DNA from 3 places in the Serratia liquefaciens ATCC 27592 genome. Region 3 is predicted to be linked to each of the others. Evidence: predicted binding sites of a transcription regulator. Region 3 holds the regulator's gene; each other region holds the start of a gene.
What was found. The regulator LexA, encoded in region 3, represses DNA repair genes until DNA is damaged. The targets are predictions, from matches to a motif close to TNCTGTATGTACATACAGNA.
Positions count from the first base shown of each region.

Region 1: the regulator LexA is predicted to act here: its motif matches at 4,950-4,969, upstream of umuD (translesion error-prone DNA polymerase V autoproteolytic subunit).
Region 2: the regulator LexA is predicted to act here: its motif matches at 6,997-7,016, upstream of uvrB (excinuclease ABC subunit UvrB).

Region 1 covers NC_021741.1:3,178,053-3,187,823, reverse strand. The annotation lists gene cheY (chemotaxis response regulator CheY) at 1-318, shown strand, start outside; gene cheZ (protein phosphatase CheZ) at 331-975, shown strand; gene flhB (flagellar biosynthesis protein FlhB) at 1,149-2,300, shown strand; gene flhA (flagellar biosynthesis protein FlhA) at 2,293-4,371, shown strand; gene M495_RS15000 (flagellar protein FlhE) at 4,371-4,775, shown strand; gene umuD (translesion error-prone DNA polymerase V autoproteolytic subunit) at 4,986-5,420, shown strand; gene umuC (translesion error-prone DNA polymerase V subunit UmuC) at 5,404-6,666, shown strand; gene M495_RS14985 (flagella synthesis protein FlgN) at 6,727-7,161, opposite strand; gene flgM (flagellar biosynthesis anti-sigma factor FlgM) at 7,209-7,535, opposite strand; gene flgA (flagellar basal body P-ring formation chaperone FlgA) at 7,683-8,336, opposite strand; gene flgB (flagellar basal body rod protein FlgB) at 8,500-8,913, shown strand; gene flgC (flagellar basal body rod protein FlgC) at 8,919-9,323, shown strand; gene flgD (flagellar hook assembly protein FlgD) at 9,336-9,771, shown strand, end outside.
Region 2 covers NC_021741.1:1,274,647-1,284,417, reverse strand. The annotation lists gene M495_RS05965 (Bax inhibitor-1/YccA family protein) at 1-221, opposite strand, end outside; gene moaE (molybdopterin synthase catalytic subunit MoaE) at 351-818, opposite strand; gene moaD (molybdopterin synthase sulfur carrier subunit) at 821-1,066, opposite strand; gene moaC (cyclic pyranopterin monophosphate synthase MoaC) at 1,063-1,542, opposite strand; gene moaB (molybdenum cofactor biosynthesis protein B) at 1,548-2,060, opposite strand; gene moaA (GTP 3',8-cyclase MoaA) at 2,210-3,196, opposite strand; molybdenum cofactor riboswitch at 3,183-3,325, opposite strand; gene M495_RS05935 (gluconeogenesis factor YvcK family protein) at 3,586-4,503, shown strand; gene M495_RS05930 (VF530 family protein) at 4,508-4,765, opposite strand; gene uvrB (excinuclease ABC subunit UvrB) at 4,874-6,886, opposite strand; gene M495_RS05920 (ATP-binding cassette domain-containing protein) at 8,157-8,867, shown strand; gene bioD (dethiobiotin synthase) at 8,906-9,580, opposite strand; gene bioC (malonyl-ACP O-methyltransferase BioC) at 9,573-9,771, opposite strand, start outside.
Region 3 covers NC_021741.1:4,723,557-4,733,327, forward strand. The annotation lists gene M495_RS21995 (tetratricopeptide repeat protein) at 1-453, shown strand, start outside; gene M495_RS22000 (RNA polymerase sigma factor) at 496-984, shown strand; gene M495_RS22005 (anti-sigma factor family protein) at 981-1,739, shown strand; gene zur (zinc uptake transcriptional repressor Zur) at 1,925-2,437, shown strand; gene M495_RS22015 (CsbD family protein) at 2,543-2,752, opposite strand; gene dinF (MATE family efflux transporter DinF) at 3,039-4,403, opposite strand; gene lexA (transcriptional repressor LexA) at 4,505-5,113, opposite strand; gene M495_RS22030 (diacylglycerol kinase) at 5,235-5,603, opposite strand; gene plsB (glycerol-3-phosphate 1-O-acyltransferase PlsB) at 5,752-8,217, shown strand; gene ubiA (4-hydroxybenzoate octaprenyltransferase) at 8,277-9,170, opposite strand; gene ubiC (chorismate lyase) at 9,167-9,691, opposite strand.

The DNA.
Region 1 (9,771 bases), 1.5 Mb from region 3:
CTGAAAGAGTTGGGATTCAACAACGTAGAAGAGGCCGAGGACGGTGCGGATGCGCTGAACAAACTGCGTGCCGGCGGCTTCGATTTCGTGGTGTCCGACTGGAACATGCCGAACATGGACGGCCTGGAACTGTTGCAAACCATTCGTGCCGATGGCGCATTGGCGGCGATGCCAGTGCTGATGGTGACGGCGGAAGCCAAGAAAGAAAACATTATCGCGGCGGCGCAGGCCGGTGCCAGCGGTTACGTGGTGAAACCTTTTACGGCGGCGACGCTGGAAGAAAAGCTCAATAAGATTTTTGAAAAACTGGGCATGTAAGGAGAGAGGGCGATGAGAGACATTCCAATGCCTGCCAGCGATGCGGCAACCGCGGGGGAGATCATCTCGCGCATTGGCCAACTGACGCGGATGCTGCGCGACAGCATGCGCGAACTGGGGCTCGATCAGGCGATCGCCCAGGCGGCAGAGGCAATCCCGGATGCACGCGATCGTCTTGATTACGTGGTCACCATGACGGCGCAGGCGGCGGAACGGGCGTTGAACTGTGTGGAAGCGGCGCAGCCGCGCCAGGCACAGCTGGAGTCCGAAGCCAAAGGATTGAAAGGCCGTTGGGACGAGTGGTTCGCCAACCCGATAGAGTTGGACGACGCCCGTGAATTGGTTACCGATACCCGTCAGTACCTGGATCAGGTGCCGGAGCATACGGCGTTCACCAATGCCCAACTGCTGGAAATCATGATGGCGCAGGATTTCCAGGATCTGACCGGCCAGGTGATCAAACGCATGATGGACGTGGTGCAGGAGATTGAAAAGCAGCTGCTGATGGTGCTGATGGAAAATATTCCTGAGCAACCGGCGAAAGAGAAAAAACCGAACGACAGCCTGCTCAATGGCCCGCAGCTCGACCAGAATGGCGCCGGCGTTATCGCCAATCAGGCGCAGGTGGACGATCTTCTGGACAGCCTGGGTTTCTGATAGCTCCTGGGGCGCATTTTGTTGCGCCCCAGACAGGCAGCACTGATCCTGCGTCCCCAATCTTCCCCATCCCGCAAATAACCGTCCTTTTCTCCCGTTGTTCCACCAATGAAATCAGCATTTTTTTGGCATGCTGACCGCAATTTTATTCCCTCCGGCACAGGAACCGCCCCGTGGCTGAAGACAGCGATCTGGAAAAGAGCGAGGCCCCCACGCCCCATAGGGTGGAGAAGGCGCGTGAAGATGGCCAGATCCCGCGTTCCCGCGAGCTGACGTCGGTGCTGATGCTGGTGGCAGGCCTGTCGATCATCTGGGTTTCCGGCGGCAACATGGCGCAACAGTTGGCGGCCATGCTGACCCAGGGCCTGAATTTCGACCACGGCATGGTCAGTAACGACAAGCAGATGCTGCGCCAGTTGGCGATGTTGTTACGCCAGGCGGTATGGGCGCTGTTGCCGATCATGGCCGGGTTGGCGCTGGTAGCGCTGACGGCGCCGATGCTGCTGGGCGGCCTGCTGCTGAGCGGTAAATCGCTCAAGTTCGATCTCAAGCGCATGAACCCGCTGTCCGGGCTGAAACGCATCTTTTCCAGCCAGGTGCTGGCGGAGCTGTTGAAGGGCATCCTGAAGGCGACGCTGGTAGGGTGGATCACCGGTTTATACCTGTGGCACAACTGGGCAGCGATGCTGCATCTGGTGACGCAACAGCCGCTCGATGCGCTGGGTAACGCGCTGCGAATGATCATCTTTTGCGGCCTGCTGGTGGTACTCGGGCTGACGCCGATGGTGGCGTTTGACGTGTTTTACCAACTGTGGAGCCACTTCAAAAAGCTGAAGATGACCAAGCAGGACATCCGCGACGAGTTCAAGGAGCAGGAGGGTGACCCGCACGTTAAAGGGCGCATCCGACAGCAACAGCGTGCCGTTGCACGGCGGCGAATGATGGCCGACGTCCCCAAGGCCGACGTCATTGTGACCAACCCGACGCATTACGCCGTCGCGCTGCAGTACAACGATAAAAACATGAGTGCGCCGAAGGTGCTGGCCAAGGGGGCCGGCGAAATTGCGCTGCGCATTCGTGAACTGGGGGCGGAACACCGTATTCCCATGCTCGAAGCACCGCCGCTGGCACGTGCTCTATATCGACACAGCGAGATTGGACAACACATTCCCGCCACCCTGTATGCCGCCGTGGCCGAAGTATTGGCCTGGGTTTACCAGCTGCGACGCTGGCGGCGCGAAGGGGGGCTGATCCCGAAAAAACCTGAACGTTTACCGGTGCCGGAAGCACTGGATTTTGCTGGAGAAAGTAATACAAATGGCTAATTTGGCCGCCTTGCTTCGTTTGCCGGGCAGTTTTAAAGATACGCAGTGGCAGGTGCTGGCCGGCCCGATACTGATCCTGATGATCCTGTCGATGATGGTGCTGCCGTTGCCGGCATTTATCCTCGATCTGCTGTTCACCTTCAATATTGCCTTGTCGATCATGGTGTTGCTGGTAGCGATGTTTACCCAGCGTACGCTTGAATTTGCCGCATTCCCCACCATTTTGCTGTTCTCAACCTTGCTGCGCCTGTCGCTCAACGTAGCTTCGACGCGCATCATCCTGATGGAAGGGCATACCGGATCTGCCGCCGCAGGCCGCGTGGTAGAGGCCTTCGGTCACTTCCTGGTGGGCGGTAACTTCGCCATCGGTATCGTGGTGTTTATCATTTTGGTGCTGATCAACTTTATGGTTATCACCAAGGGTGCCGGGCGTATTGCCGAAGTGGGCGCACGCTTTGTGCTGGACGGCATGCCGGGCAAGCAGATGGCGATCGATGCCGATCTCAACGCCGGTTTGATCGGTGAAGAAGAGGCGAAAAAACGTCGCTCTGAGGTCACGCAGGAAGCGGACTTCTACGGTTCGATGGACGGTGCCAGTAAGTTCGTCCGTGGCGATGCGGTCGCCGGTCTGATGATCATGATGCTAAACGTGGTCGGTGGTCTGTTGGTCGGCGTGCTCCAGCACGGAATGGAACTGGGCACGGCGGCGGAAACTTACACCTTGCTGACCATCGGTGACGGCCTGGTGGCGCAGATCCCGGCGTTGGTGATTTCGACCGCCGCCGGCGTGATCGTGACTCGCGTGGCGACCGATCAGGACGTTGGCGAGCAGATGGTTGGCCAACTGTTCAACAACCCACGGGTTATGTTGCTCAGCGCCGCGGTACTCGGCCTGCTTGGGCTGGTCCCGGGGATGCCGAACCTGGTATTCCTGCTGTTTACCGCCGCTCTGTTAGGGTTGGCCTGGTGGCTGCGCGGGCGCGATCAGCAAGCGCCCAAAGTGCAGGAAGTGCCGGTCACCCAGGATAATCCGCAGGCGGTGGAAGCCAGTTGGTCTGACGTGCAGCTGGAAGATCCGTTGGGGATGGAGGTCGGTTACCGGCTGATCCCGATGGTGGATTTCCAACAGAATGGTGAATTGCTGGGCCGTATCCGCGGCATCCGTAAAAAATTCGCGCAGGAGATGGGCTATTTGCCACCGGTGGTGCATATCCGCGACAACCTGGAACTGCCGCCGGCCAGCTACCGTATTTTGATGAAGGGCGTAGAAATCGGCAGTGGCGAAGCGCAACCGGGCCGCTGGCTGGCAATTAACCCAGGCAATGCGGTGGGCGAGTTGGCGGGGGATAAAACTACCGATCCGGCGTTTGGGCTGGAAGCGGTATGGATTGACAGCGCGCTGCGCGAGCAGGCGCAGATCCAGGGCTTCACCGTAGTGGAAGCCAGCACGGTGGTCGCGACGCACCTTAATCATTTGATTGGCCAGTTTGCCAGTGAGCTGTTTGGCCGACAGGAAGCGCAGCAATTACTGGATCGCGTCGCACAGGACATGCCGAAGCTGACCGAAGATTTCGTGCCGGGCGTGGTAAGCCTGACCACGCTGCACAAGGTGTTGCAGAACCTGCTGGCGGAACGGGTTTCCATCCGCGATATGCGCACCATTATTGAAACGCTGGCGGAGCATGCCCCATCACAAACCGACCCTTATGAGCTGACCACCGTGGTGCGCGTGGCGCTGGGAAGGGCGATCACCCAACAGTGGTTCCCGGGCAACGGTGAAATTCAGGTGATTGGCCTGGATACCCAGCTCGAGCGTCTGTTACTGCAAGCGCTGCAGGGCGGCGGCGGTTTGGAACCGGGCCTGGCGGATCGTTTGTTGGATCAGGCCAAACAGGCGTTGCAGCGGCAGGAAATGCTCAGCGCGCCGCCGGTACTGTTAGTGAATCACGCACTGCGGGCCTTGCTGGCGCGTTTCCTGCGTCGCAGCCTGCCGCAGATGGTGGTGTTGTCGAATCTGGAGATCAATGACGACCGCCAAATCCGCATGACCTCCACCATTGGGGCCGCATAATGAAACACCGTCTGGCGTTAATTTGCCTGTTAGCGCCGTTGAGCGTGCAGGCAGCATCCGGTTCTTGGGTAGCCGACAGCGTCGGCGCAACGCTGGAATATGGTGGTGAGCGGGGGGAATCGCCGGGGTTACGCGCCCCCAATGCGTTGCCGGACGCCAATGCCCGCATCACCAGCGTAAGTTGGCGTTACCGGCTGCTGGCCGATGAGCCGGCGGGCATGCAGGCGCAGCTTTGCACCCTGACGCGCTGCATTGTGTTGGGCGGTGGCAGCGGCAGCAGCACCGGGCTGAAAGGGGAACCGGCGAACGCCGAACTGCGTTTTGTTTATTACGTGCAGGCGCGCGGTAGTCTGAATCCGCCGCTGCGCGTGATCAGCAATCAGGTGATTGTGAATTACGAGTAAAACTAAAACGACACAAGCCAGGCTCCTCTGGCCGTTGCCCTTGACCTGGTTTTATTCCGTTACCCCAAAGCGTGTTTAGCCACGGGGCAGGTAGGCCAATTTAAATTGCCTGATGCTTCAACTGCTTTCAGGAATTTTATTATATGCCGCTTGATCGTTGCTGCCGATCATGGATACTGTATATAAATACAGTTATTCGGATCGGCCATTATGCAGTTTATTCACCCCAGTCAGCTCACTCCCGGTTTATTACTTCCCCTCTTTATGGAGCGAGTCCCCTGCGGTTTTCCCAGCCCGGCTCAGGACTATGTCGAAGACAGTCTCGACCTGAATAAGCTGGTGGTGAAACACCCCAGTGCGACGTACTTTGTCCGGGTCAGTGGTGATTCGATGATCGGCGCAGGTATCAGCCACGGTGACTTACTGGTGGTTGATCGTTCCTTGACCGCCGTTCATGGCGACATCGTCATAGCGGCAGTGGCCGGCGAATTTACCGTGAAGGAGCTGCAAACCCATCCACGTATTCAGCTGGTGCCTCATAATACGGATTATTCTCCGATCGTTTTCCAGGCCGAAGAAGAGCTGGAAATCTTTGGCGTTGTGACATTTACCTTGAAATCAAACCGACATGTTCGCACTTGTTGACGTCAACAGCTTCTACACGTCCTGCGAGACTGTTTTTCGGCCAGATCTTAAGGGCAAACCGATCGTCGTCGTTTCAAACAATGACGGATGCGTTATTTCACTTTCGGCGGAAGCCAAAGCGCTGGGCATCAAAATGGGGGCGCCTTACTTCAAAATCAAAGAGCAATTACGGCACCAGCAGGTCAGCGTTTTTAGCTCGAATTATACGCTTTATGCCGATCTCAGCCATCGGGTGATGCTGACGCTAATCGAGATGGCCCCTGTCGTAGAGATATACTCCATCGATGAAGCTTTTATCGATGTGTCTGGCCTGAGTAGCAGCCTTCCGCTGAGCACCTTTGGCCATCAAATGCGCGATCGGGTGTTAAAGAATACCGGGTTAACCGTTGGCGTGGGGATCGCGCAAACCAAGACACTGGCGAAGATCGCCAATTTTGCGGCAAAGAAGTGGCGTCAAACGGGGGGCGTTGTTGAGTTGTCCGATCCTGAGCGCCTGCGAAAACTGCTGGCGTTAGTGCCGGTGGACGAGGTGTGGGGCGTGGGCCGCCGCATTGGCAAGAAGCTCAGCTTTATGGGGATCGAAACGGCGCTACAGCTTGCTGACTGTTCAACCTGGGTGATCCGTAAACACTTTAATGTGGTACTCGAACGTACGGTTCGTGAATTGCGCGGCGAATCCTGTTTGGCCTTGGATGAGTTTGCGCCCACCAAACAGCAGATCATCTGTAGCCGCTCATTTGGTCATCGCATCACGGCTTATCAAGATATGCGCCAGGCCATTTGTACCTATGCGGAACGCGCAGCCGAAAAGCTCAGGGCAGAGAAGCAGTTCTGCTGTGTGATCAGCGTCTTTATGCGAACCAGTCCCCATGCCGAGAATGAAACATTTTACGGCCCTCAGGCCAGCGGGCGCCTGGCGATCCCTTCCAACGATACGCGTGACATTATTCGCGTTGCTGTCAGTGCGCTTGACCGTATCTGGAAAGACGATTTTCGCTATATGAAAGCCGGTGTGATGCTGAGTGATTTCTTTAGCCAGGGGGTGGCGCAGCTTAATTTGTTTGATGAACACCAGCCCAGGCCTAACAGCAGTGAGTTAATGCAGACCCTTGATCGGCTTAATCAGTCCGGTCGGGGCACGGTGTGGTTTGCCGGGCAGGGGATCCAAAAAAGCTGGGCGATGAAACGCGAAATGCTGTCCCCCAGCTATACCACAAGGTACTCGGATCTGCCGTTCGTCAAATAGCCCTGGGGTCTTATCATCCACCGGTTGAGCCGCTCAGGTGGATCAACAATCATTCTTTGATTAAACGCCGATTTTTCGCCCCAGCAGGCTGGCATTGCGCGACTGGCCATCCGGGCCGTAGAGCGATTTGTTTTGCTTGCTCAGGATCGCCAACGCTTGAGCGTTGTGATCGATCTGTTGATTGAGCAGCATGCCGTTATGCTGGTTTTTTTCCCGCAGCTGCTGGCTGAGCGTTTGTACTCGTTGCCAGCCGTCCGCCAGGCGCGGGTGCGCGGAATAGGGTGCCTGTTGCCCCTGTGCGCGCTCCAGGTTCAGCCGCTGCTGCTCCAGATAGTTTACCGTGGCCAGCAACTGGCTCTTGGCATCGGTAGCGCGTTGCAGCGCCACGCCCGGTAATTGTCCCGAACAGAGCAGATGATGTTCTTCCGTCAGCACCGTACTCAGCGCATTCAGGGTTTCCAACAGCTTATCAATCAGTTGCGCCAGACTTTCCATTACGAATAACCACCTGTCAAAGAATTCCTTGGTGTTTAACCCGAGGGTTAAGCCTCCGGCGTTTGCTGGCCGTTAGCCATCCACAGGGCATCGCTTTGCGCGTCTTTCAGTAGCGCATCGGCAATTTTCCCGGCATCCATTTTCAGTTCGCCGTTGCGGATCGCCTGCTTGATGGCGTCCACCCGATTCATATCAATATCTTGCGTACCCGGCTGCATCAGGCGCGCTTGCGCGTCGCTCAATTTTACCTGGGTGCCGCTGACGGTGTTTTCCGTCTGGGCAGCTTTGCGTGGCTGAAGTGGGCTTTCAGTCGCGGTTTCACGAGGTTGCACCGTTGGAACGGGTTGCAGCCGCTGGGTGCGATCGATACTCATGGTCAATCTCCATCGATGCCGTCGCCGCGAAGGCAATGGCTGATATTTTGTGGCCCTGGCGGCCAATAAAAGTCTGCTTATGATTTTCTTATCGGCAGGTTTTGATAAACCTTTACCTTTTTATAACCCAATACGGATCGTACCGTCTTATAACCCAATACGGATCGTACCGTCATCACTGGCTATGCCGCTGACGATTTGTCCGGAAGCCATACGCACACGGACGTTGTCTTCGGCGGCAGCATTGTTCATGGCTTTGCCCGTACCGCTGATGTTAAATCCACTTCCCTGCGCGGTCACCTGTACCGCCTGACCGGCCTTGATCACCCAGGCGCGACGCAGCATGGCGAAGGTCAGCGGCTGACCGGGACTGATATTGCGCAGGCTGACGGCCCCCAGCGCTTTGCCGGTTTCGCTTAGCGTGCGCGGTGGCAAGGTGTCGAGCCGGCCACTTTTAAAGGTGATATCCGCCGCCGTCAGCTTGCTGCCGGCGCTGATGCCGCGGGCCGACACCAGATATTGGCCGATCACCTGAACCTGGGTCTGGATAAAGCGCCGTTCCTGGCCGCAGCGTGCCGAAACGCTGATATTACCCCAACGCCGCGCATTCTGTGGCAAAGAGAGCTGCGGGAATTCGCACTGTGGCCATTGGGTGGCGGGCGTGCGCACCAGCACTTTAACCTGCACCGGACTGCCGCTGAACTGGCTGCTGATGAAGCGATCGATCTGCGCCGCCAGATCTTCGGCCCGTGCGTTCAGGCTGCACAGCAGGGCTGCCAACAACAGCATTTTCGCTTTCATCTCCGCTTCTTCCTCAAAAAGCCTCAGGGTGCGCGTAAGTGTACCCGGAGTGCGCGCAGGCTAAGCAGATAAATAGCGACGCATTTTGCCCTTATTCCCACGATAGGCTGGCGGAAGGGACGTTTATGCTGTCGGCTCCAAATTCTAACCTCGCGGAGGGAGCATGATCGACAAACTGGACGCTGCTCTGCGCTTTGGTCAAGAGGCGCTGAACCTGCGCGCCCAGCGGCAGGAAATTCTGGCCGCCAACATCGCCAACGCAGACACCCCGGGTTATCAGGCGCGGGATATCGATTTCGCCGGCCAACTGAACAAGGTGCTGGAACAAGGGCGCGCCAGCGGCAGTGGCATTGCGCTGAACATGACGTCATCGCGCCATATTCCGGCGCAGAACATGCAGCCGCCACAGCTCGACTTGCTGTTCCGCGTGCCGGATCAGCCCTCCATGGACGGCAACACGGTTGACATGGATCGCGAACGCACCAACTTCGCCGATAACAGCCTGAAGTATCAGACCGACCTGACGCTGATCAACGGTCAGATCAAAGGGATGATGTCAGTGTTACAACAAGGATAAGGCGCATGTCGCTACTGAATATTTTTGATATCTCCGGCTCGGCGCTGTCTGCCCAGTCGCAACGCATGAACGTCAGCGCCAGCAACATGGCCAATGCCGACAGCGTCACCGGGCCGGACGGCCAACCCTACCGCGCCAAGCAGGTGGTGTTTGAAGTTGCTGCCGCGGCCGGACAACCTACCGGCGGCGTACGCGTAGCGCAGGTGGTTGACGACCCGGCGCCGGAGCGTCTGGTTTACCAACCGGGTAACCCGCTGGCAGACGGCAAGGGCTATGTGCGCATGCCTAACGTGGATGTGGTGGGTGAGATGGTCAACACCATTTCCGCCTCCCGCAGCTATCAGGCCAACGTCGAGGTGCTCAACACCACCAAGTCGATGATGATGAAAACCCTGACGCTGGGTCAATAACCGGAGCTTGCCATGGCGATTGCCGCAACCACCACTGAATCGCTGGATAACAGCGTCATCGGTGCCAACGCAAAAAATAACACCAGCCAGGATCTGAGCAACAGCTTCCTGACGCTGCTGGTGGCGCAGTTGAAGAATCAGGATCCGACCAACCCGATGCAGAACAATGAACTGACCAGCCAATTGGCGCAGATCAATACCGTACAGGGCATCGAGAAACTCAACACCACGCTGGGGTCGATCTCCGGGCAGATCAACAGCAATCAATCGCTGCAGGCTACCGCTTTGATCGGCCACGGCGTGATGGTCCCGGGCAGCAATATTCTGGCCGGTAGCAAAGACGGCAAGGTCAGCACCACGCCGTTTGGTCTGGAACTGGAGCGTGCGGCCGACTCGGTGACCGCCACCATCACCGACGCCACCGGCAAAGCGGTACGCACCATTGATC
Region 2 (9,771 bases), 1.8 Mb from region 3:
ACGAACACCAGCCCCAACTGCGCGATGATCAGGCCAAAGAAGGTGATCTGGCTGGAGAAGATAAAGTTAAGGATCGCAGGCGTGTTGGCCGCGTACCAGGAAACAAACGCCGTCAACAGCATACCGCAGGTCATCCAGCCATAAACCTGCGCCATATAAGCCTGAATGCCGCTGTTGGCACGTTCGACGATTGAACCATTAGAGCGTGGATATCGGTCCATGACGGTTACCTTTTGCGTATGAAACAAGATTTCGACCCCCATTTATGGGGCTCGGCCTGCTATAAGCGTACCACATAAAACCCGATGGCAAAGCGGCAAAGGTATTGATTTGTTTCCGCTGTTTAACGGTTATTTATCTGCGTTATGCCAGCGTTCCGCTGCCTGGCGATCGCTGTCGCGCGCATCGACCCAACGGTCTCCCTGCCCGACGGCTTCGCGTTTCCAGAAGGGCGCCCGGGTTTTCAGGTAATCCATAATGAACTCGGCAGCCTCGAACGCCATACTGCGGTGCGCACTGGTCACGCCAACGAAGACAATCTCATCACCAGGAAACAGCTCGCCCACGCGATGGATCACCGTCGCGCGCTGCAAGGGCCAACGGCTACGGGCTTCGTCCAGGATCTCGGCCAGCGCTTTTTCGGTCATGCCAGGGTAGTGCTCCAGCGTCAGCGCACTGACGTCATCGCCCAGATTATGATTGCGTACCTTGCCGGTAAAGGTGACCACGGCGCCATCATCGTCGCACTGCGCCAACCACTGGTATTCGTCGCCGACGCTGAACGGCGCTTCCCCCACGCGGATACGGGTATTTTCCACTCTTAACCTCCGGTTACCGGTGGAAAGAAAGCGACTTCATCGCCGGCGCGCAGCGGATGTTCGGCCGCCACCAGCGACTGGTTCACTGCGGTCAACAGCTTGCCGGACTCCAGCGCCAATGCCCAACGGTCGCCACGTTCGCACAGCGCCTTACGTAGCGCTTCAACCGTCGGGTAATCTGCCGGCATCGATAAATCGCCGGTGCCAACCAGTTCGCGTACCTGAGCAAAAAAAAGAATATTAATCATAGTTCCACCTTAAAATCACCGGATTTGCCGCCGCTTTTCGCCAGCAGCCGCACCGGGCCGATCACCATGTCTTTCTGTACCGCTTTACACATGTCGTAAATGGTCAACGCGGCCACTGAAGCCGCAGTTAACGCTTCCATTTCAACACCGGTCTTACCGGCCAGTCGGCAACAGGTTTCAATCCGCACACGGCTGTGTTCCGGTTGGGCCTCCAACTGCACTTCGACCTTGCTCAGCATCAGCGGATGGCACAGAGGGATCAGCTCCCAGGTGCGTTTCGCCGCCTGAATACCGGCGATGCGCGCCGTGGCGAACACGTCGCCCTTGTGGTGGCTGCCCTCGATAATCATCGCCAGCGTGGTCGGCAACATCTCTACGAAAGCTTCGGCGCGCGCCTCGCGCACCGTTTCTGCTTTGGCTGAAACGTCAACCATATGGGCTTCGCCCGCGGCGTTAATGTGGGTTAGCTGCGTCATAATTTTTATTTCTTCAGATGTGGCAGAAAGTTGCACGGGCGATGACGCGCGTCCAACTGCTCTTCAATAATGCGTTCCCAGGCGGTGCGACAGGCGCGGGTTGACCCCGGCATGGCAAAAATGACCGTCTGGTTGGCCATACCGGCCAGCGCGCGCGACTGGACAGTGGCGGTGCCAATCTCTTCGTAAGACACCATGCGGAACAGTTCGCCGAACCCTTCCACTTCGCGATCGAACAGCGGCAGCAGCGCTTCCGGGGTGTAGTCTCTGGCGGTAAAGCCGGTGCCCCCGGTGATCAGCACGGCCTGTACCGTTTCGTCTGCAATCCACGTGGAAACGCGTGCGCGGATCAGGTATTTGTCGTCTTTGACGATAGCGCGATCCACTACCCGATGTCCGGCTTCAAGCGCCGCTTCTTGCAGGTACTGGCCCGAGGTGTCTTCCGCTTCGCCACGGCTGTCCGAAACGGTCAAAATAGCGATATGTACCGGAATGAATTCACTGTTGGCATGACTCATTGTTCACTTTGCTCCTATTCATAGGATACCCAATAGATTTCAAGTTGCAGCTAGGCGGCAAGGCCGTAAATCCCCAGGAGCTTACTCAGGTAAGTGACTGGGGTGAGCGCCCGCAGCCAACAACGCTGCGGCTTGAAAGATGCCGGGGATCAGCCGCCGATAAACGACAGGTTCTGCGTTATGCCACTGTTACCCTGATGCAGGAAGTGAGTCTGTTTCTTACTCAGCAGCCCGCCCTGGATGCGGTCCTTCAGTTCATCAAGCTGCTGATCATTCGTCAGCAGATCGCGCAGACCAATGCCCTGCTCGCCGAACAGACACAGGTGTAAATTGCCGATAGCGGAAACACGCAGCCGGTTGCAGCTGGCGCAGAAGTCTTTTTCATACGGCATGATCAAGCCCACTTCACCCTGATAATCCGGATGGCTGAACACCTGCGCCGGGCCGTCGCTGCGGCCGCGCGGCTGACGCTGCCAGCCCTGCTGTTCCAGCTGCAAACGGATCACTTCACCGGAAACGTGGTGCTTGCGAAACAGATCGCCCCCCTCGCCGGTTTCCATCAGTTCGATAAAGCGCAGTTGAATCGGGCGGTCTTTGATCCAGTTAAGGAAGGCGCCCAGCTGTTGGTGGTTAACGTCACGCATCAGCACCGCGTTGACCTTCACCTTGCTGAAACCGGCGGTAAAGGCGGCGTCGATGCCGTCCATCACCTGGCGGAACTTGTCCTGCCCGGTAATGGCATGAAATTGGCGGGGATCCAGGCTGTCGACGCTGACGTTGACCGCCGTCAGGCCGGCATCACGCCAGCCGGCGACGTCGCGCGCCATACGATAACCGTTGGTGGTCACGGCGAGCTGGCGGATGGCCGGGTTTTCACGCACGGCAGCGATGATCTCGGTGAAATCGCGGCGCAGAGAAGGCTCTCCGCCGGTCAGGCGCACTTTTTCGGTGCCCAGTTCGGCGAATGCGCGACTGACGCGTCGGATCTCATCAAGCGACAAGAATGTTTTCGGGCTGCCGTTCGGGCGGTAGCCGTCCGGCAAGCAGTAGGTGCAACGAAAGTTGCACACGTCGGTGATCGACAGGCGCAAGTAATAGAACTTGCGCTCATAAGCATCAATGAGTTGCGGCACCATAACACCTTCCAAAGTCGGGAGATGCGAACGTTTCCGCTCTGCACCCTGGTGGCTGACTTCGCCACGGCCCAAGTGCCATATTGTTCGCAGGAACAACGTAGGCCCAGAGGCTAGGAGTTTTGGTCTCAGTTCCCGCAGTCGGAGTAGCCGGAACGAAACCGTGGTTTTCATCGGAATTCTAGCGCTAAACAAACGCGATAGCCAACGCGCAATTTCGCTATATAATTGTGTATACAGCGATTTTAGGCGATTCCTAATCTGGTAAACCATGATAAACAGCCTTTAGGGAGACGAATTGACCGGAATCACGCAAACCACACTCTTTTTCGCGTTTTTACGCCAAATCCGCTACTTTATGCGGGCAGTTAAGCCCCCTTGTAAGGAAATTTATGCGTAATCGAACCCTGGCCGATCTCGATCGGGTAGTGGCATTAGGCGGCGGTCATGGTCTTGGTCGCGTGATGTCTTCCCTGTCGTCTTTAGGCTCCCGTTTAACCGGTATTGTCACCACCACCGATAACGGCGGTTCTACCGGCCGTATTCGCCGTTCGGAAGGGGGCATTGCCTGGGGCGATACCCGTAACTGCCTGAATCAGTTGATCACCGAACCGAGCGTGGCTTCCGCGATGTTCGAATACCGCTTCAGCGGCAATGGCGAACTGTCTGGGCACAACCTCGGCAATCTGATGTTGAAAGCCCTGGATCACCTGAGCGTACGCCCATTGGAAGCGATCAACCTGGTGCGCAGCCTGCTGAAGGTGGACGCGGCGCTGATCCCGATGTCCGAACAGCCGGTGGACCTGATGGCGCACGATCATGAAGGCAACCACGTTTACGGCGAGGTGAATGTCGATCAACTGACCGACATGCCACAGGAGCTGATGCTGTCACCTCACGTCAACGCAACGCGCGAGGCGCTGGATGCTATCGCGCAGGCCGACGTGATCCTGATAGGACCGGGCAGTTTTCTGACCAGCCTGATGCCTCTGCTGTTGCTCGATGACCTTACGCAGGCTCTGCGTCGCAGTAGCGCCAATATGATTTATATCGACAACCTCGGACGCGAATTAAGCGTCGCGGCGGCAGCCTTGACGCTGAAGAACAAGCTGGAATTGATGGAGGCGAAAATTGGCCGCCAGATGATTGATGCCGTCATTGTCGGGCCAACGGCGGATACCCGTGAAGTGCAAGATCGGGTGGTGATCAAACAGCCGCTGGAAGCGCAGGATATTCCTTACCGCCACGATCGTCAGTTGCTGCGCCAGGCGCTGGATCAAGCGTTGATCGAGTTAGGTGCCCGCGCCTAAGCGTTTATTTGCCGCCACGTAGCCACGGGTTATCACTGGCGGCCTGCTCAACCATGTCGAGATAAAGATCTTCCACCTGTTTGCGCGCCCACGGCGTGCGACGCAGAAATTTCAGGCTGGACTTGATGCTGGGATCGCTGCTGAAGCAGTTGATGCGAATGCGTTCAGCCAGCCCTGACCAACCGTAGTTTTCCACCAGTTTATTCAGAAGCTGTTCCAGAGTGATGCCGTGCATCGGGTCTTTGGACTGGTGTTGGGTCATGGTCGGTGGCTCGCAGTAGTCAAATGGCCGCACACCATAATCAGCTTTGGCGGAGGCGACAAGGATTTTATGTTTTGGCGGCGCCGCGGTCTGCAGCGCGCCAATGGGTTATGAAATGGCAATAAACTGCTCGCGCAGCTGGTGGATTTCGTCACGCAAGCCCGCCGCCTGCTCGAACTCCAGGTTTTGCGCGTGGGTATACATCTGCGCTTCCAACTCGCGAATCTTCTGATCCAGCGCTTTTGGCGTAAGATTTTGGTACTGGGCGGCGTTTTCCGCAGCTTTCCCCTTCCCTTTGCCTTTGCTGCGGGTACTGGGTTTGCCCAACTGCAAAATATCAGAAATTTTCTTGTTCAAGCCCTGCGGTACAATGCCGTTTTCTTCGTTGAACGCCTGCTGTTTGGCACGGCGACGCTCGGTCTCGCCGATCGCTCTGGCCATCGAGTCGGTAATTTTGTCACCGTAGAGGATAGCTTTACCGTTGAGGTTACGCGCCGCACGCCCAATGGTCTGGATCAATGAACGTTCGGAACGCAGGAAGCCCTCTTTATCGGCATCCAAAATCGCCACCAGCGACACCTCTGGCATGTCCAGCCCTTCACGCAACAGGTTGATACCCACCAGCACGTCAAACTCGCCCAGGCGCAGGTCACGAATGATTTCGACCCGTTCCACGGTATCGATGTCCGAGTGCAGGTAGCGCACCCGCTCGCCATGCTCTTCCAGGTATTCGGTCAGATCTTCCGCCATGCGTTTGGTCAGCGTGGTAACCAGCACACGCTCGTTGATCGCCACCCGCTTGCGGATTTCGGAAAGCAGATCGTCCACCTGGGTGGTCACCGGCCGCACTTCGATTTGCGGATCCAGCAGCCCGGTTGGGCGCACCACCTGATCGATAATGTCACCACCGGATTTTTCCAGCTCGTATTTGCCCGGCGTAGCAGACACATAGATAGTCTGTGGCGCCAGCGCTTCGAACTCTTCAAAGCGCAGCGGGCGGTTATCCAGCGCCGACGGCAGGCGGAAACCGTATTCCACCAGCGTTTCCTTGCGTGAACGGTCGCCTTTGTACATACCGCCGATTTGCGGAATGGTCACGTGGGACTCGTCAACCACCAGCAGACCATCTGCCGGCAAATAGTCGAACAGCGTTGGCGGTGGCTCACCCTCGCCGCGTCCGGACAGGTAGCGCGAATAGTTTTCAATGCCGGAGCAGTAGCCCAGTTCGTTCATCATCTCCAGATCAAACTGGGTGCGCTGCGTCAGACGCTGTTCTTCCAGCAGCTTGTTATTGGCCAACAGCACCTTGCGCCGCTCGGCCAGATCCACCTTGATCTCTTCCATCGCCTGCAGGATCCGCTCACGCGGCGTCACATAGTGCGATTTGGGGTAAATGGTAAAGCGCTGCACTTCTTGTTCGATCTGGCCGGTCAGGGGATCAAACAGCGAAAGCCGTTCGACCTCTTCGTCAAACAGCTCGATGCGCAGCGCCAATTCATCCGATTCGGCCGGGAAGACGTCAATCACTTCACCCCGCACGCGGAACGTCGCGCGCTGGAAAGCCTGATCGTTGCGGCTATATTGCAGCTCCGCCAAACGGCGCAGGATCGCCCGCTGATCGATGATCATGCCTTTGGTCAGGTGCAGCATCATCTTCAGGTACAAATCCGGATCGCCCAAGCCGTAGATCGCCGATACCGACGCCACCACGATCACATCGCGACGTTCCAACAGCGCTTTCGTCGCGGAAAGGCGCATCTGCTCGATGTGTTCATTCACCGAGGCGTCTTTTTCGATAAAGGTGTCGGAGCTGGGGACGTAGGCCTCCGGCTGATAGTAGTCGTAGTAAGAAACGAAATACTCGACCGCATTCTCGGGAAAGAACTCTTTCATCTCACCATACAGCTGCGCCGCCAAAGTTTTATTAGGCGCCAGCACCATGGTGGGCCGGTTGAGATCGGCGATCACATTAGCGACGGTGAATGTCTTGCCCGAGCCGGTTACGCCCAGCAGCGTTTGGTGAGCCAGGCCGTCTTCAAGGCCCTCTTCCAGCTTACGGATGGCTTCCGGCTGGTCGCCGGCCGGCTTGAATTCGGAATGCAGTTTGAACGTTTTACTCATTGACTCGGCTACCCTGTGGAGATGCGCGCGCTCAGGCGGCCATGGAGCTGTTGCTCGGTGAATGGCCTCTAATTATGGAAAGCCCCGGCGATTTTCGCCAGTGCCTATGATACTGGATATAAAACCAGCTTCAAGCGGTTCGTTGCTTTGGCGTGCGTCAAACCGGGCTGCATGCACCGCCAGGGTTACAGCGGCGTGACATTTTTATTGTCAATAACAGTTTTATCCCCAAAATCCGTCACGAATTAACTTATTGATAGCACTACGGCCAAAAATCATACATAGACACTTCATCAATACAGAGGCCGCTTGATTTTAGTTAATTTATTGATAAATAATGAATTTATAAAAGAGACGAGATTGCGGACAAAGCGAACAGAACCCGCGTCCGCTCTCGCTTTAAACCGGTTTTCTAAATCTAATGCACAAGGTTATCCACAGGAATAGTGGATAACTCTCACCGCCCCGCCCCCGGCGGGAGTTGCAGAAAGAACGCTTTTTGGCGTTTCTTCTCGCCAAGATGGCTTTTTTAGTTATTTTTTCACAAAAATATCGCTTTGTTTATGCCGATTAATGCTAAAAATCCCCATTGCCAAAAACAGATTTATCCCATTGTTACCCTCAACTGCTGCATCTTGCAGCGACAGGCGAAATAGTTTGCACCATAACTATTCCTGGCAGCACTGGAAGAGTGCAAAAATTGTCCGCGTTAACTTTCGACCCTATTTTCACCAGGGCTGCCTGGGCCGCTGTAGGCACGCCAGGCCGTTAACAAGGCAATAACAATCTCTGATTTACAGCGTTCAAAAAGTTGGCCCAAGGGTTGCATTACCCTTTAACGGCGAAAGTGGGCTCGGGGAAATCTACGCCCCGAAACGGCAGAATGAGCTGCTCGGGGTTTAGCGTCACGCCAATGCGAATCAACTGACATTGGCGACATAAACATGAGAGAGCGCTGACGAATGGCCTTTAGGTGCCATTTTCACCTATGTATTGCTCGCTTAAGTCAAAACTTAACTACCTCGTTGAAGGTAGCAGATCAGCATTTTGTTCCAGACATTGAAACACTCGGGAAAGAAACCGCTAAGGCGGAAATCGCAGTAGGGAGTGGATTAAGCGAGGAAGAAGGGGTTCGTCCCCCTTCCCTGCACCGGCCGCCCTGCGGTTCCGGCAGGTGAAATCGGCGCGGCCTGTTAACGCCGCGTTACGCCGACGCCCACTATGGGCGTACAACCACGAGTGGAAGACAGGTCTTTGAGGAGAATGCCGGATGTTAAGTTTAAGGTCAGTGAATCAGTTTTATGGGCAAAACCATACCCTGTGGGATATCAATCTGGAACTGCCGCGTGGCCAATGCACGGTACTTATCGGTCGTAACGGCGTGGGCAAAACTACGCTGGTCAATTGCATTATGGGCCATTTGCCGGTAGTCAGCGGCAGCATGACCTGGCAGTTGGCAGACGAACCCCCGCAAAATCTGCTGCAGCAGCCGGTAGAAACCCGAACGGAGCTGGGGATCAGCTACGTTCCCCAGGGGCGACAGATATTTTCGCAACTCAGCGTTGAGGAAAACCTGCAGGTGGCGCTGATGGCCGGACGCGATAAATCCCGCCGCATCCCGCCGTTGATTTATAACCTGTTCCCCAACCTTCGGGAGATGCGCGGACGTCGGGCCGGCGATTTGGGCGACGGTGAACAGCAGCAGCTGGCGATTGGCCGCGCACTGGTACTGGAACCAGAGCTGCTGATCCTCGACGAACCCACCAGCGGTGTTCAACCGTCTATCGCCGCCGATATCGGCAACGTGATCCGCAAACTTAACCGGGAACTGGGCATGACTATCCTGCTGGTGGAGCACAAACTGCCCTTTGTCCGCCGCGTGGCAGATCGCTTTTGCCTGATGGATAAGGGCCGCAGCGTGGCGGATGGTACGCTGGAACAGTTGGATGAGGACTTGATCAATGCCTATCTGGCGGTGTGACGAACAGGATATGGGGGGAGAAATTTCCCCCAGTCCCTTTATAAAACGCTCAAATCCAGATACTGCCCCAGCGCCTGCCGTTCGGCTTCGGGCAGATGGGGGATCTCCCCCAGCAGCGGGGCCGGTAACATGCGGCGCAGCGTGGCCATATATTCCTGATGGCGACGACCCGGTGCGCAGACGTCATTGGCGATCCAACCGACCAGCGGCAATCCCGCCTGCCGGATAGCCTGTGCGGTCAGCACGGCATGGTTGATGCAGCCCAGCCGTATTCCCACCACCAAAATGACCGGCAGTTGTTCCTGCTGCACCCAGTCGGCAAAGGTATGTTGCTCACTAAGCGGCGTAAACCAACCCCCGGCACCTTCGACCAACAGCCACTCGGCCCGCTGCTCCAGATGACGTAACCCGGCGGAAAGCTGAGCCAGTTCGATCGGCCGCCCTTCGTCGGCGCTGACAATGTGCGGCGAGGTCGGTTCTGCAAACACATAAGGGTTTACTTCTCCATAGCTTAGCGCCACCGAACTATTGGCCTGCAATGCCAACGCATCGCCGTTACGTAGCCCTTCCGTGGTCATCTCGCTGCCTGAAGCTACCGGTTTGTAGCCGGCCGTGCGGTAACCCGCCAAATTGGCTGCCTGCAGCAAGGCGCTACTGGCCACGGTTTTGCCCACTTCGGTGTCGGTGCCGGTGACAAACCAACGCTTAATCACGATAAATCACTCCATAAACCAGATGATAGCTGAGCGGAAATTGTCCACGACGGCAGGGATAGGCTGCCTGCAAGGCGGCGAGGCGCTGTCGGGACAGTAACCCAGCCTCTCGTCCCTGATGCAAATGGGTCGCACCTATCCCCTTGAGGGATCGCATCAACGCCATTACGTCCGGGTAATTCAGGGTTTGC
Region 3 (9,771 bases):
GGCGATGGCAGCGGTCAAACCACGCCAACCTGCCCCAAAGGCCAGATATACGATACGAAAACCAAAACCTGCATGGTGGATAAAAGCAGCATGGTCAGCGACAACGATCGCACGAACTATGCCTATGCGCTGGCCAAAAGCGGCCGCTATCAGGAAGCGCTGGATGTGCTGAATACCCTCAAAGATCCCAACACTGCCGTGGCGCTGAATTACCGCGGCTATGCCACCCGCAAGCTCGGCCGCACCGACGAAGGGATCGGCTACTATTTAAAATCAGTGGCGCTCGATCCGAAATACCCCAAAGTCCGCGAATACCTGGGTGAGGCTTATATGATCAAAGGGCGTCAGGACCTGGCGAAGGAGCAGCTTAAGGTTATTCAATCGCTGTGCGGTACCGGTTGTGAAGAGTACCGAGATCTGGCGGCGGCTATCGATCATCACCCTGAATCGTAAACCCCGGAGGCAAACATCAGCAGCGACGCGATCCGCAACGAAATCGGCCAATATCTCTCCCGCCTGTGGCGCTATGGCTTGGTGCTTTCCCACCGGCGGGACGTAGCCGACGATTTGGTGCAGGCCACCTGCGTGCGGGCGTTGGAACGCGCCGCACAGTTTGCCGTGGGAACGCGTATGGACCGCTGGTTATTTTCCATTCTTCACTCCATCTGGTTGAACGAGGTCCGCTCTCAGCACATTCGCCAGGGACAGGGCTTTGTCGACGTTGACGAACTGGCCGGTGCGGAAAACGGCGAGCAGCCGATTTGGGCCAATGAAGTGATGCAACGGGTTAATCAACTGCCGGAGGCGCAGCGCAATACGTTGTTTCTGGTGTACGTGGAGGAACTTTCTTACCGGGAAGCCGCTGAGGTGCTGGGTGTGCCCATTGGCACCATCATGAGCCGTCTGGCGGCGGCACGGCTGCGGTTGGCGAACGACAGCCTGCTGCAAACCCGTACCCCGCAGGTAAAAGGAGAACAATCATGAGTTCCGCCTACGCAACGGATGAACTGCTGGTCGCCTATCTGGATAATCAGTTGGACCCACAGCAACGCCACCGGCTGGAACAGCGTCTGGCCGGCGAACCGGCGTTGGCTGAACGCTTGTCGTTGCTGGAGCGCAGCAGCTTGCCCTTTAAGCAAGCCTTTGCGCCTTTGCTTGATGAAGCGCCGGTACAAAGATTGCAGGCAGACTGGCCGCAAGCCTCCTCTGCACCACCGCATAGCGTCAGCCGCCGTGGCCTGATTGCCGCCGCCGTCGCTTTTCTGGCATTGGGCATCGCAGGCGATCGCGCCTATCTGCAGCTCAGCCAACCGGATGACAACTGGCGGAGCCTGGTCGCTCAATATATGGCGTTGTACAGCCCGGAAACGCTGATGGGTTTTGAAGGCTCCGCAGCGCAGATTGCCAGTCAACTACAGCACACCGGTGATCGGCTGGGCATCGCGCTTCCTCTGTCGCAACTGACGTTGCAAGGGGCCGAACTGAAAAACGCCCGTGTGCTGGCGTACGACGATCGCCGTATTGCTCAATTAACCTGGTTGGATGCGCGGTACGGTGTTTTGGCACTGTGTATTATCCAGCAACCGGGCAAGTCGCAGCCCGCCGAGAGCGAACAACGCCTGGGAATGAATGTGGTCTATTGGTCCGATAGCAGACACAGCTTCATGCTGATTGGCCATAATCCAGCAGTGGAAATGGTCAGATTGGCCAGTCAATTACAGCGTTCGCTGACCGCCTAAGAGCCTACGCGAAGCCATAGCCTGCGAGAACGGCACGGAACATCGTGAATACCATCACATTTCTGGCTAACAACGGGCGCTAAACCGGACGTTTAATGCGCCATACTGGCAGAAAAGTGGCCGACTCTCGGCGATTTGGCTGAAGCATGGTAAAATCGGCTTTTTTACGTACCGGGAAATTTGCCATGAACTCAAGCACCCAGGAAAAGCTGCTGGCGCAGGCTGAACAACTCTGTCAGCAACGCAATGTGCGACTGACACCGCAGCGGCTGGAAGTGTTACGCCTGATGGCACAACAGCCCGGTGCCATCAGCGCTTACGACCTGCTGGATTTGCTGCGCGTAGCCGAACCCCAGGCCAAACCCCCCACGGTTTACCGTGCATTGGATTTCCTGTTGGAACAAGGCTTTATTCATCGCGTGGAATCGGCGAACAGCTATGTGTTGTGCCATCATTTCGAACAGCCGATGCATACTTCCGCACTGTTCATTTGCGATCGCTGCGGCCAGGTGACTGAGCGCACAACCGAAGGGATCGAAGAGACGCTGCAAAAGCTGGCTAAAGAGTCAGGATTTGCCCTGCGTCACAGCGTGGTAGAAGCCCATGGCCTGTGTGAGGGTTGCGTTGAGGTAGAAGCCTGCGATAGCAAACATGATTGCGGCGAACACGATCACAGCATCGCTATCAAGAAGAAATAAGAGGGTATCAGGTACCTCCCTGTACCTTCGGCCATAGCGTCAAGGGGATTGAAACGCCTGGCCATCAGCATAGTTTACGGCCGCAATCCGCTGCGGCCTATCGCACTACCAGCGATACTTGTTGTGGTCTTCCCAGGATTTCACTTCTTTCTCGGCCGCCTCTTTCTGGTAGCCGTAGCGTTCCTGAATTTTACCGACAAGCTGTTCGCGTTTCCCTTCAATGACCGTCAAATCATCATCGGTCAGCTTGCCCCATTTTTCCTTTACTTTCCCTTTAAACTGCTTCCAGTTACCGTCGGCTTGATCTTTGTTCATAACCTCTCCGTTACCTGTGATTAGTCAGTTTTAAAAACTTGTCGCTGGGCTTAACTGAGTAATAATCATGGTCAATTGACCTAAAATGAAGGGAATGTCATTCCAATTCATTCCGCCAGCCACATGATTAACTATAGCAACAGATATCGATAAAAAACAAAAAACCAGAATAAAAATTCAACAAACTAACAAAATGCAGTAAAACACCCGAAATAACAGTCAGTAAGCGGGACTAAATCGACGCGATAATATGTAACTCAATATGAATAAAAAACATTAGTTAATTTTATGATAACGTCTCATTGTGAGCCGTTGGATCCGCGGCAAACCAGGTACCGCGCAGCCTGTGGCGGTGCCAAATCCAGCCGAGCGCGATGCCGCGCAGAGAAAGAAAGACCGCCAGCGCCAGCCATAAACCATGATTGCCCAAGACGGGTACGGTCAGCAGCGTTAAACCATAGCCGGCCGCTGCCACTGCCATGCTGTTGCGCATTTCTGCTCCTCGGGTGGCGCCAATAAACATGCCGTCCAGCAAATAGCACCATACGCCCACCAATGGCAGCACCACCTGCCACGGCAGATAGTGGCCGGCCAGCGCACGCAGTTCCGGTAACGAGGTCAAGGCGGCGATAATATGCTGACCGGCAACGGCATAAACCAGGCCAAAGGCCAACGCGACCAGACAGGCTTGTCGGCAAGCCGCACGCCACACCTTGCGCAGTTGGCTATCGTCGCGCGCGCCATAGGCATGGCCAGAATGCGCTTCAACCGCGTAGGCAAAACCGTCGAGCGCATAGGCGGTAAAGGTCAGTAAGTTCATCAGCACCGCATTCACCGCCACTACTTCGCCGCCAAGCCGGGCACCGAAGATGGTCAAAGAAGCGAAACACAGCTGCAGCAGCAGGGAACGCAGCATAATGTCGCGGTTCAGCGCCAGCAAACGCCGCAGGTTACCGCGCCAAGCAGTGCGCAGCATCGGCATGGAAATGCCACGTAGGCGCATGACCCGCCAGGACAGCCATAAGCCCAGCAGCAGCGTGGCATACTCAGAAATAGCGGTCGCCGTCGCCGCACCTTGCACGTTCCAGCCCAGCCCCATCACCAGCCAGATATCCAGTACAATATTCAATAAGTTGCCGACAATCAGCAGGATCACCGGCGCACGTACGTATTGCACGCCAAGCAGCCAGCCCAGGATAACCATGTTCGCCAATGCCGCCGGCGCGCTCAGCCAGCGGATCTCGAGGAATAATCGGGCCTGCTCCAGCACCGCCTCGTCGCCACCGACGATTTTCAGCGCCAGTTCGATCAGCGGATGGCGCAGCAAGACAATGGCCACACCGGCCAACGCCGCCAGCAGCAGCGGTTGCATAAAGGCGCGCGCCAATCCCTGTGGGTTTTGTGCGCCCAGAGCCTGCGCAGTCAGACCGGTGGTGCTCATACGCAGGAACAACAACAGCATGAACAGGAAGCTGGTCGCCATCGCTCCCACCGCCACACCGCCCAGATAAACAGGGCTGTCGAGGTGACCGATCACTGCGGTATCCACCAGCCCAAGCAACGGCACGGTGATATTGGAGAAGATCATGGGCAGCGCCAGGCGCCACAAGGCTTTATCGGTATCGCTGGTGAAGGCGGAGAGCAGGCGCATAGTGAAATGTTCCCGTGGCAATGCGGTTTTAATCGATCAGAAATGACATCGCCCCAGAGCTGGGGCGATTTAAATCAAAGGGCAGCGTGCAGGCTTATGGGTTAAACCCAGTCGCCGTTGCGGATCACGCCGACCGCCAAGCCTTCAATGGTGAAGTTCTGCTGACGCAGATCAACCACAATCGGCTGGAATTCACTGTTTTCCGGTAGCAGCTCAACCACGTTACCGTGCTTTTTCAGCCGCTTGACCGTAACTTCATCTTCGATGCGCGCCACAACCACCTGGCCATTACGCACGTCCTGAGTTTTATGCACCGCCAGCAGGTCACCGTCCAGAATACCGATATCACGCATCGACATGCCGTTAACCCGCAGCAGGAAATCCGCGCTCGGTTTGAACAGGGAAGGATCCACCTTGTAGTGACCTTCGATATGCTGCTGCGCCAGCAGCGGCTCACCGGCAGCCACGCGGCCAATCAGCGGTAAACCCTCTTCATCTTCCATCAGCAACCGAATGCCGCGCGAAGCGCCGGAGACGATTTCGATGACGCCTTTACGCGCCAGCGCTTTCAGATGTTCTTCTGCGGCATTTGGCGAACGGAACCCCAGACGCATGGCGATCTCGGCACGCGTCGGCGGCATGCCAGTGGACGAAATATGATCGCGAATCAGATCATAGACCTCTTGCTGTCTGGTAGTTAGTGCTTTCATTCCGCCCCCTGTTTGTTTATACAGTCTTGCTGTGAGTATATACAGGTAAGTGCGGCTTGGGAACCGAAGAATGAATAAAAATCAGGGATTAGCGACCCGGATCGCAACGAGCTTGCTCTGCTCAGACAAAGTGCTGCCACAGCACCGTGCCCCAAACAAACAGCGCCAAAATAACCGCCAGCAAAACTGCCGCCGACCCCATATCCTTGGCCCGGCCGGACAGCTCGTGATACTCGGTCCCCACCCGGTCAACAATCGCCTCAATCGCGCTGTTGAGCATCTCGACAATCATCACCAGCACCACCGACCCAATCAGTAAAATGCGCGCTATCGCACCCACGTCCAGCCAAATCGCCAGTATGATAGCCAGCACGGTCACCACCAACTCCTGGCGGAACGCCGCTTCGTGCTGCCAGGCAGCGGAAAAACCTTTATAAGAGTAGCCGGCGGCTTTAATAATACGGGTCAAGCCGGTTGCTTGGTTCGTCATGTTTTTAGTGCCTTTCGCAGAGGTAAGTCATAATTAAACAGTCTAGGCCAGGAAGCGCTCACGGCTCCCGGTTTTCCAACACCACAGATCTGCTACCCGGTTTCTGGTATGCTTGCGGCGCATTGCTAACAAGAGGCTTCACGTTGTTATGTCAGGTTGGCGTAAAATTTATTATAAACTATTGAATTTACCACTCAAATTGTTGGTAAGAAGTAAGGTTATCCCTTCAGATCCGGTCACGGAGTTAGGGTTGGATCCCTCACGGCCGATTTTGTATGTTTTACCTTATAATTCCAAGGCGGATTTACTGACGCTGCGCACCCAGTGCCTGGCGCAGGATTTGCCCGATCCTCTCGAACCGCTGGAAATAGACGGCACCGTGCTGCCCAGCCACGTGTTTATTCACGACGGCCCGCGCGTATTCCGCTACTACACGCCGAAAGAAGAGTCGGTAAAACTGTTCCACGACTATCTGGATCTGCACCGCAGTAACCCGGATCTCGATATTCAGATGCTGCCGGTTTCGGTGATGTTTGGCCGCTCTCCGGGGCGCGAAGGCCACGGCACACCGCATCTGCGCTTGCTAAATGGCGTGCAGAAATTCTTTGCCGTGCTGTGGCTCGGCCGCGATAGCTTTGTGCGCTTCTCCAATACCGTTTCGCTGCGCCGCATGGCGACCGAGCACGGTACGGACAAGATCATCGCGCAAAAGCTGGCTCGCGTAGCCCGGATGCACTTCTCGCGTCAGCGTCTGGCTGCCGTAGGCCCAAGCCTGCCGGCCCGTCAGGACCTGTTCAACAAGCTGTTGGCGTCCAAAGCGATCGAAAAAGCGGTCGAAGACGAAGCGCGCAGTAAAAAGATCTCCCACGAAAAAGCCCAGCAAAATGCCATTGCATTGATGGAAGAGATTGCCGCCGACTTCTCTTACGAGACGGTGCGCCTTTCCGACCGTGTGCTGAGCTGGACCTGGAACCGCTTGTATCAGGGCATCAACGTCACCAACGCCGAACGCGTACGTCAGCTGGCGCAGGACGGCCACGAGATCGTGTATGTACCCTGTCACCGCAGCCACATGGACTATCTGCTGTTGTCCTATGTGTTGTACCACCAGGGCCTGGTGCCGCCGCACATTGCTGCCGGTATTAACCTCAACTTCTGGCCGGCCGGGCCGATCTTCCGCCGCCTGGGCGCGTTCTTTATCCGCCGGACCTTCAAAGGCAACAAGCTGTACTCGACGGTGTTCCGTGAATACCTCGGCGAGCTGTTTACCCGCGGTTACTCGGTCGAGTACTTTGTCGAAGGTGGGCGTTCCCGTACCGGGCGTTTGCTGGAGCCGAAGACCGGCACCCTGTCGATGACCATTCAGGCGATGCTGCGCGGCGGGGCCCGCCCTATCACGCTAGTGCCGATCTACATCGGTTACGAGCACGTGATGGAAGTGGGAACCTACGCCAAAGAGCTGCGTGGCGCCACCAAGGAAAAAGAGAGCCTGCTGCAGATGCTGCGCGGCCTGCGCAAACTGCGTAATCTCGGCCAGGGCTACGTGAACTTCGGCGATCCCCTGCCGTTGACCACCTACCTGAACCAGAATGTGCCGCAGTGGCGCGAATCGATTGACCCGATCGAATCCCAGCGCCCAAGCTGGCTGACGCCGACGGTCAACGATCTGGCGGCCAAGATTATGGTGCGCATCAACAATGCCGCAGCGGCCAACGCCATGAACCTGTGTTCCACGGCGTTACTGGCTTCTCGCCAGCGCTCGTTGACCCGCGAGCAGTTGCTTGAACAGTTGGAATGCTATCTGCAACTGATGCGCAACGTGCCTTATGCCGATGACGTTACCGTGCCGACTCAAACGCCGGATGAGTTGCTGGATCACGCGCTGAACATGAACAAGTTCGAGGTGGAGAAGGATAACATCGGCGATATCATCATTCTGCCGCGCGAGCAGGCGGTGCTGATGACCTATTACCGCAACAATATCCATCACCTGCTGGTTCTGCCGTCACTGATTGCCACCATCGTGATGCACCATCGCCGGGTATCTCGCGCTGAACTGCTGCGCCAGATTGGTTTGATTTACCCGATGCTGAAAGCCGAGCTGTTCCTGCACAACGACAAGGAACAACTGCCGGAGGTGCTGCAACCGCTGATCGAGGAAATGATCCGTCAGCAATTGATCTGCGATAAAGGCGACGATCTGGTACTGAATCCAGCGCGCATCCGTCCGTTGCAACTGCTGGCCGCCGGTGTCCGTGAAACCTTGCAGCGCTACGCCATCACCATGTCTATCCTCAGCGCCAACCCGAGCATTAACCGCGGTGCGCTTGAGAAAGAGAGCCGTATCATGGCGCAGCGTTTATCCGTGCTGCACGGCATCAACGCGCCGGAGTTCTTCGACAAAGCGGTATTCTCCACCCTGGTGGCTACGTTGCGTGAAGAAGGCTACATCAATGATATTGGCGATGCGGTGCGTGAGCACACCCTTGAGGTGTACAACATGCTGAGCGACCTGATTACCCCGGAAATCAAACTGACCATTGAAAGCGTCAGCATGCCGGCGGAAACCAACGCTCTGCCAGAAGCGGTTGAACTGGAAGAGAAAGACCAGTAATACGTTGATAAAGAAAACAAAAGGCACCCCAGGGTGCCTTTTTTACTGTCCGAACGCGGTCAACTTTGCCAGTAACTCAGCGCAATACCGATAAACAGTACCAGCCCGACGTAGTTGTTATCCAGGAACGCTTTGAAACAGGCATCCCGTTCACGACCGGCAATTTGTTTTTGCTGATGGATAAACAGGGCTCCCGCCAGCAACAGTGACCAATAAAACGCGCCGCTCAACTGCGCCAGATAGCCCACCCACAGCATCAGCAGCAAGGTGGCGAACTGCAGCAGGCCGACGATCAGTTTGTCATAGCGACCGAACAAAATGGCGGTGGATTTCACGCCAATCTTCAGATCATCGTCGCGATCGACCATGGCATACAGCGTATCGTAAGCTACCGTCCAGCAGATGTTGGCCAGCAGCAGCAGCCAGCAGCTCAGCGGCAGCGATTCGCTGACGGCGGCGTAGGCCATTGGAATGCCCCAACCAAACGCGGCACCCAACACGAACTGCGGCAAATGAGTGACCCGCTTCATAAACGGATAGGCCCATGCCAGCGCCAACGCCGCCAGAGACAGCCAGATGGTCATCGCATTCAGCGTCAGCACCAGCGCGAACGAAATCAGCACCAGCACCACAAACAGGATCTTGGCCTCTTTTTCGCTCACCCGGCCGCTGGGCATTGGGCGTCCGGCGGTACGCTTCACATGGCCATCGACGGCGCGATCGGCATAATCATTCACCACACAACCGGCGGCACGCATCAGGAAAACCCCGACCACGAACACCAGCAGGATAGACAGCGACGGCACGCCCTTCCCCGCCAGCCACAGCGCCCACAGCGTCGGCCACAGCAACAGCAAGGTGCCAATAGGTTTATCGATGCGCATCAGATGGCTATAAGCCTGCCATTTACTTTGAATCACGCTTCCCTCCAAGGTATTTCCTCTCCTCATCATTCGGGGTCAGTACTGCCCGCGGCGTACAGCGGCGAAGCCGGTAGAAACAGTTCGGTCAGCAACAGCGGTTTACCCGCCAGTCGCAGGCGGGAACGGCGTGCCCACAGCGCATCTTGCCGACCGATATGGATGTAATCGCGAGTTAACTCGTCGCTGCTAAAAAGATAGCGCCCCAACGGCAATGTGCCCAAATCCACCAGCGCCAAATCCGGGCCGGTCAGGGTTTCCTGCGGGATCACCGTACGCCCCAGCAGCCAGGGCTGGTTGTCGCCCAACAGCACGATTTCACGCAGCCAGTATCGTGGGCTGTCAGGAAGATGGTCGGCTTCTTCGCCCAGTTGATCGCGGGTGATAAAACACTCGCGCTGCGGCTCAACGTGCACGCGCCCGCAGTGACGTTCAAAGCGGCGGGTCATGGATCCTAACTCCATCAGCCAATCACTGACGGCGGCGGGTGGCGGAGATTGTTGCGCGGATAACCACTCCAACGGCGGCAGGATGGAATCCTTATTGCCAGACATTGCTCTACTCCATGCCTGACGCCGCGCCCTGCGGCCGCGCCAGACCAGACAAACTGTTAACAGTCGACCATTGTAACGCA